Regions from separate parts of the Spirillospora sp. NPDC047418 genome, predicted to be linked through region 2. Evidence: predicted binding sites of a transcription regulator. Region 2 holds the regulator's gene; the other holds the start of a gene.
What was found. The regulator HspR, encoded in region 2, represses chaperone genes until heat shock. The targets are predictions, from matches to a motif close to ANTTGAGTCNNNNNGACTCAANT.
Positions count from the first base shown of each region.

Region 1 (3,402 bases), on a different contig from region 2:
CGGCAGTTCCAGCTCCGCGCCGCGCGAGCGCAGGTAGGACAGCGCGATCCGGGCCGACTCCTTCATGACGTCGCCGAGCTGCCCGGTGAGCGTCACGCCGGTGTCCCCGGTCTCCTTGTCGGCCAGCGACGCCTCGATGTAGAGGACGTCGCCGCCCGCGCCGGTGACCGCGAGGCCCGTCGCCACGCCCGGCACGCCGGTGCGGCGCTCGCCCCGGCTCAGCTCGACCTCCGGGGTGAACCTGGGCCGTCCCAGGTAGTCCTTGAGGTCGGCCGCGCCGATCGAGACCGGCAGCGTCGCCTTCTCCAGCGCCACGTTCGCGGCGATCTTCCGCAGGACCCGCGCGATCGAGCGGTCCAGGGACCGGACGCCGGCCTCGCGGGTGTACTCGGCCGCCAGCATCCGCAGCGCGTCGTCGCCGAAGCCCACCTCGGCCGCCTCCATCCCGGCCTTGTCGAGCTGGCGCGGCAGCAGGTGGTCGCGGGCGATGGTGACCTTCTCGTGCTCGGTGTAGCCGTCCAGCTGCACCAGCTCCATCCGGTCGAGCAGCGGCCCGGGGATGGCCTCGACCACGTTCGCGGTGGCGAGGAACAGCACGTCGCTCAGGTCGAGCTCGACCTCCAGGTAGTGGTCCCGGAAGGTGTGGTTCTGCTCGGGGTCGAGGACCTCCAGCAGCGCCGCCGTCGGGTCGCCCCGGTAGTCGGCGCCGACCTTGTCGACCTCGTCCAGCAGGACGACCGGGTTCATCGAGCCGGCCTCGCGGATCGCCCGGACGATGCGTCCGGGGAGCGCGCCCACGTAGGTCCGGCGGTGGCCGCGGATCTCGGCCTCGTCCCGCACGCCGCCCAGGGCGACACGGACGAACTCGCGTCCCATGGCCCGCGCGACCGACTCGCCCAGCGAGGTCTTGCCCACGCCGGGGGGACCGGTCAGCGCCAGCACCGCGCCGCTCCTGCGCCCGCCGACGACGCCGAGGCCGCGGTCCTCGCGCCGCTTGCGCACGGCCAGGTACTCGACGATGCGCTCCTTCACGTCGTCCAGCCCGGCGTGGTCGGCGTCCAGGATCTCGCGGGCGCCCGCGATGTCGTAGGCGTCCTCGGTCCGCTCGTTCCACGGGATGTCGAGGACGGTGTCGAGCCACGTGCGGATCCAGCCGCCCTCCGGCGAGGCGTCGGACGACCGCTCCAGCTTGTCGACCTCCTTCAGCGCCGCCTCGCGCACCTTCTCGGGGAGGTTCGCGGCCTCGATCCGGGCCCGGTAGTCGTCCTCCTCGTCGGCGGGGTCGCCGTTCAGCTCGGCCAGCTCCTTGCGGATGGCCTCCTGCTGCTGCCGCAGCAGGAACTCCCGCTGCGTCTTCTCCATGCCCTCCTGGACGTCCTTGCGGATGGTCTCCGCCACGTCCAGCTCGGCGAGGTGGTCGCGCGTCCAGCCGATCACCAGCTCGAGCCGCTCGACCACGTCGGTGGTCTCCAGGACCTCGATCTTCTGCTCGTCGGTCAGGTACGGCGCGTACCCGGAGTTGTCGGCCAGCGTGGACGGGTCGTCGATCTGCTGCACCACGTCCACGACCTGCCACGCGCCGCGCTTCTGCAGGATCGCGCTGACCAGGCCCTTGTACTCCTTGGCCAGCTCCTGGGCCCGCCCGGACGCCGGCGGCGCCTCCAGCACGGTCCCCTCGACCCACAGCGCCGCGCCCGGCCCGGTCGTCCCGGTCCCGATCCGCACCCGCGACACACCGCGGACGACCGCGCCCGGCTCGCCGCCGGGCAGCCGCCCCTCCTGCTCGATGACGCCGAGCGTGCCGACGTCGGAGTACCGCCCGTTCAGCCGGGGCACCAGCAGCACCCGCGGCTTGCTCACCGACCGGATGCCCGGCCCCCGGGACTGGGCCGCCGCCCGCGCGGCCTCGATGGCCGCCCGGACCTCGCCGTTCTCGGACAGGTCCAGGGGGACCACCATGCCGGGCAGAACGACCCCGTCTTCCAGGGGCAGCACCGGCAGCGTCAGGGTTTCGCTCATGCTCAGCTCCAAGTCCATCGACGACCCAACCTCAAGTTGAGTCATACACACTCAAGAAAACGGAGCAGCATTTTGTTTCCGCAGCAACGTTCGCTCTCAGCGATCAGCCGCGCGCTCCGTCGCCGTGCAGGAGGTCGTGGGCGGCCTCGGTGAAGGCCAGGACGCGGGCCGTGGCGTTGTCGGCCCGCCACAGCAGGCCCCAGCGCAGGGGCGGGGCGTCGGCGAAGGGGATGTAGGCGACGTCGGGGCGGGCGTAGTAGCGCCTGGCCTGCGCGCCGACCGGGAAGACGCCGCGGCCGGCGCCGATGAGGGTGAGCATCTCGTTGAAGGTGGCGGCCGAGGGGCCCGGGGGGATCGGCCGTCCGGACGGTGTCGCGGCGGGGGTGCGGTCGCGGCGGAGGGACTCGGGCAGCGTGCCGGGGAGCTGGAGCAGGGGCGTCCGCGCCAGGTCCTCCAGGCGGACGGACGAGCGGCGCGCGAACGGGTGCCCGACCGGCACGGCGAGCATGCGCGCCTCCGACACCAGGACCGCGCCGGTGGCGATGCCGGGTTCGTCGACGGGGAAGGTGCCGAGGGCCAGGTCGACCTCGCCGTCGCGCAGCCACGGCATCAGGTCGGTCATCTGCGCCTCGCGCAGGCTGACGTCGCAGTCGGGGCAACGCCGCCGGAACAGGTCGGCGGCCCCGGCCAGCAGCTGCCCGCCGGCGGCGCCGACGAACGCGACCCGCAGGGTGCCGGTCAGGCCGCGGCCGGCGGCGACGGCCTCCTCGACGGCATCGGTGATCTGGTCCCAGGCCGGGCGCAGCCGCTCGTGCAGCCGCCGTCCCGCCGCCGTGAGCTCCACCCGGCGGCTGGTGCGGTCGAACAGCGGCACCCCGACGCGGCGCTCCAGCTTGGCGATGGTCTGGCTGATCCGGGCGGTCGACACGTGCAGCCGCTCGGCGGTGCGGCCGAAGTGCAGCTCCTCGGCGAGGGTGAGCAGCGCCTCGATCTCGTGCCGCTCCAGCATGCGTCCCCCTCATCGTTAAGTCAGGCTTGACGATCGTTGCACAGCGGCGCGTTGATCCGCGATGGGTCCCGGCCGAGAGTGGAACCGCTCGCCGACCACTCCGACCTGTACGGGGGACACGCATGTACGTCACCGAGGAACGTGCGCTATCCGCATCGGCCGCCGACGCCGGCGCCGTCGCGCGGGAGCTGCGGGACCGGACCGAGATCCTGGACGCGCTCTACCGCTTCGGCCTCGGCCAGGACCTGAAGGACGAGGACCTGTTCGCCGCCGCCTTCGCCGCCGACGCCGAACTGGACTTCCGTCCGGCGGCGGCCCGTTGGGGCGGGCACCCGCCGCTGATGACGGGCCGCGGCACCATCGTCACCACGATC
Region 1 covers NZ_JBEYTW010000162.1:1,044-4,445, forward strand. The annotation lists gene lon (endopeptidase La) at 1-2,019, opposite strand, end outside; gene ABZ806_RS43910 (LysR family transcriptional regulator) at 2,123-3,028, opposite strand; gene ABZ806_RS43915 (nuclear transport factor 2 family protein) at 3,151-3,402, shown strand, end outside.
Region 1: a site for HspR is predicted at 2,054-2,076, ahead of lon (endopeptidase La). Genes of this name have one in related genera too.

Region 2 (3,402 bases):
CCAGCGTCGTCGCGCCGATCATGCGCAGCTCGCCGCGCGCCAGCATCGGCTTCAGCATGTTGCCGGCGTCCATCGCGCCCTCGGCCGCGCCCGCCCCGACGACGGTGTGCAGCTCGTCGATGAACGTGACGATCTGCCCCTCGGACTCCTTGATCTCGTTCAGGACGGCCTTCAGCCGCTCCTCGAACTCGCCCCGGTACTTCGCGCCCGCGACCATCGCGCCGAGGTCGAGGGAGACGAGCTTCTTGCCGCGCAGCGACTCGGGCACGTCGCCCGCGATGATGCGCTGCGCGAGCCCCTCCACCACGGCGGTCTTGCCGACGCCGGGCTCACCGATGAGCACCGGGTTGTTCTTCGTCCGGCGCGACAGCACCTGCACGACCCGGCGGATCTCCGCATCGCGGCCGATGACCGGGTCGAGCCGCCCGTCGCGGGCCGCCGCCGTCAGGTCGACGCCGTACTTCTCCAGCGACTGGTAGGTGCCCTCGGGGTTCTCGCTGGTGACGCGGGCGTGGCCGCGCACCTTCTCGAACGCGTCCAGCAGGGCCTGCGGCGTCGCGCCGAACTCCTTCAGCAGGCCCGCCGCGGGGCCGCCGTCCGCGGCGAGGCCGACCAGCAGGTGCTCGGTCGAGACGTACTCGTCCTCCAGCTGCTGCGCCCGGTTCGCCGCCGTGTTGATCGACCGCTGGAGCTGCACCGCGAGCCGCGGCGACGACACCGTCGACCCCTGCGCCTTCGGCAGCGCGGCGAGCTGCTCCTCCGCCCGCCGCTTGATCGCCTGCCAGTCGGCGCCGACCGCCTCCAGCAGCGGCACCGCCGTCCCGTCCGGCAGCGCGATCAGCGCCACCAGCAGGTGCTGCGGCTCGACCTCGGGGTGCCCCTCCGCAGCCGCCCTGCGGACCGCGACCGACACCGCCTCCTGGCTCTTCTGCGTCAGCTTGTAGTCCATGTCCTGTCCCCGTGAATGTGCTGTGCTTACCCGGTGTCGCTTACTCGGTGTTCCGTTCGTGCCAGACGACGACGCTCGTATGCCTGATGGGCACCAGGTCGGCGCCGGGAGTGCCGGTCGGCTCGCCGTGCCGCCGCTGCTGCGCCAGCCGCGCCGCGACCGCGCGGGTCGACTCGAGTTCGTTCGCGAGCTCCTCCAGCGCGGCGTGCGCCTTCACGAGCTCCTCGCGGAGCCGCACGTTGTCGCGCTGCAGCTCCAGGATGTGCTTGATGCCGGAGAGGTTGATGCCCTCCTCCTGGGAGAGCCGCTGGATCTCCCGCAGCATCACGATGTCGCGCATCGAGTAGCGGCGGCCCCGGCCGGCCGTCCGGCCGGGGCACACCAGGCCCATCCGGTCGTAGGTCCGCAGCGTCTGCGGATGCAGCCCGGACAGCTGCGCCGCCACCGAGATCACATAGACCGGAGTGTCATCGCCGAAGGGGTCCATGAGGGTCTCACTCCTGTCTGGCCTTCTGGAGCACGTCGGCGCGGAGGTCCTCGCCGCCGCCCGCCTCGCGGAGCTTGGCCAGCGCCTCCCGCGACTGCTCGTCCAGCTTCGGCGGGACGTGGACGTCGACGGTGACCAGCAGGTCGCCCTTCGTCCCGTCGCGCCGGGGCGCGCCGCGGCCCTTCACCCGGAACTTGCGGCCGTTCGGCGTGCCCTCCGGCAGCCGCAGCGTGACGGGCTGCCCCTGGAACGTCGGCACCCGGATCTCGGCGCCGAGCGCCGCCTCGGGGAACGTCACCGGGATCGTCAGCGTCAGGTTGTCGCCGCTGCGCCCGAACACCGCGTGCGGACGCACCTTGATGTTCACGTACAGGTCGCCGGCCGGGCCGCCGTTCTCGCCGGGCGCGCCCTTGGCCTTCAGCCGGATCTTCTGCCCGTCCGCGACGCCCGCCGGGATGCGCGCCTGGATCGTGCGGGTGCCGGTCGCGCGGCCGCTGCCGTGGCAGATCGGGCACGGGTCGTCGACGACGAGGCCCCGGCCGCGGCACTCCTTGCACGGCTCCTGGAAGCCGAAGTTGCCGAGGTTGCGGGTCTCGTGCCCGGTGCCCTCGCAGTTCGGGCACACCCGCGGCACCGTGCCGGCCTTCGCGCCCGTCCCGCGGCAGCTGTCGCAGGCGGCCTCGCTGGTCAGCTTGATCGGGACGGTCACGCCGTTCATCGCGCGGCCGAACGACAGCGTCACCTCGGTCTCGACGTCCGCGCCGCGCCGCGCGCGCCGCGTCGTCCCCGTGGTGCGGGTGCCGCCGCCGCGGCCGAACAGGCCGCCGAACAGGTCGCCGATGCGCTCACCGGCGCCGCCCGGCTGCGTCCCGGTGCCGCCGCCGCCCTGGCCGAACAGGTCGCCGAGGTCGAACCCGAACCCGCCGCCGCCCTGCTGGCCGCGGAACCCGCCCGGCATCGACCGGACGGAGTCGTACTCCTTGCGGCGCTTCTCGTCGGACAGCACGTCGTACGCCTCGGAGACCTCCTTGAAGCGCTCCTCGGCGTCGGCGTCCCCCTTGTTGGCGTCCGGGTGGTACTTGCGCGCCAGCTTCCGGTAGGACTTCTTGATCTCCTCCTGCGAGGCCGTCTTCGCGACACCGAGGACCTTGTAGTAGTCCTTCTCCAGGTAGTCCTTGGTGCTCACGGCGCCCCGCCTTCTGCTATCGCCACTTGCCACATGCCTTCATGCCCCCGTGTGGGCCCGCCCCGCTTCACGTGGGACGGGCCCGTGGGGCCTCATTCGCCCGATTCGCCGTCCGGGCCGCCCGCCTCGCCGGCGGACTCCGCCGCGTCCGGGTCGGGGTCGGCCACCGCGACGCGCGCCGCCCGCAGGATGCGCTCGCCGATCCGGTAGCCGGGCTGCAGGACGTCCACGACACTCGTCTCGGTCACCTCGGGCGAGAGCGAGTGCATGAGCGCCTCGTGCACGTTCGGGTCGAAGGGCTCGCCCTTCTCCCCGTACCGCACCAGGCCGAGCTTGCCGGTGACCGCCTCCAGGCTCTCCGCGACGGACCTGAACCCGCCGGTGAGCTCGTCGTGGTCACGGGCGCGGCCGATGTCGTCCAGGATCGGGAGCAGTTCGGACAGCACCTGCCCGAGGGCCTGCTCGCGGACCGCGACCCGGTCGCGCTCGACGCGCTTGCGGTAGTTGTCGTACTCGGCCTTCAGCCGCTGGAGGTCGGCGACCCGCTCCGAGAGCTGGGTCTGCAGCGCGGAGACCTCCTCGCCGGCGGCCTTGCCTGCCTTGCCGGCGCCCCCGTCGGCCGGGGCCTCCGGGGCAGGCGGACCCCCCGCCTGCGCCCGGACTTCCCCCGTTTCGGGGTCGATGCGCCGCTTGTCGCGGATCACCGGACCCTCCTTCTCCTCGCCCTCGTTGTGGGAGGGCGTCACGATGCGTCCTTGGGCTTGTCCTCGTCCACGATCT
Region 2 covers NZ_JBEYTW010000078.1:37,202-40,603, reverse strand. The annotation lists gene clpB (ATP-dependent chaperone ClpB) at 1-949, opposite strand, end outside; gene ABZ806_RS34090 (heat shock protein transcriptional repressor HspR) at 990-1,436, opposite strand; gene dnaJ (molecular chaperone DnaJ) at 1,444-2,622, opposite strand; gene grpE (nucleotide exchange factor GrpE) at 2,715-3,371, opposite strand; gene dnaK (molecular chaperone DnaK) at 3,365-3,402, opposite strand, start outside.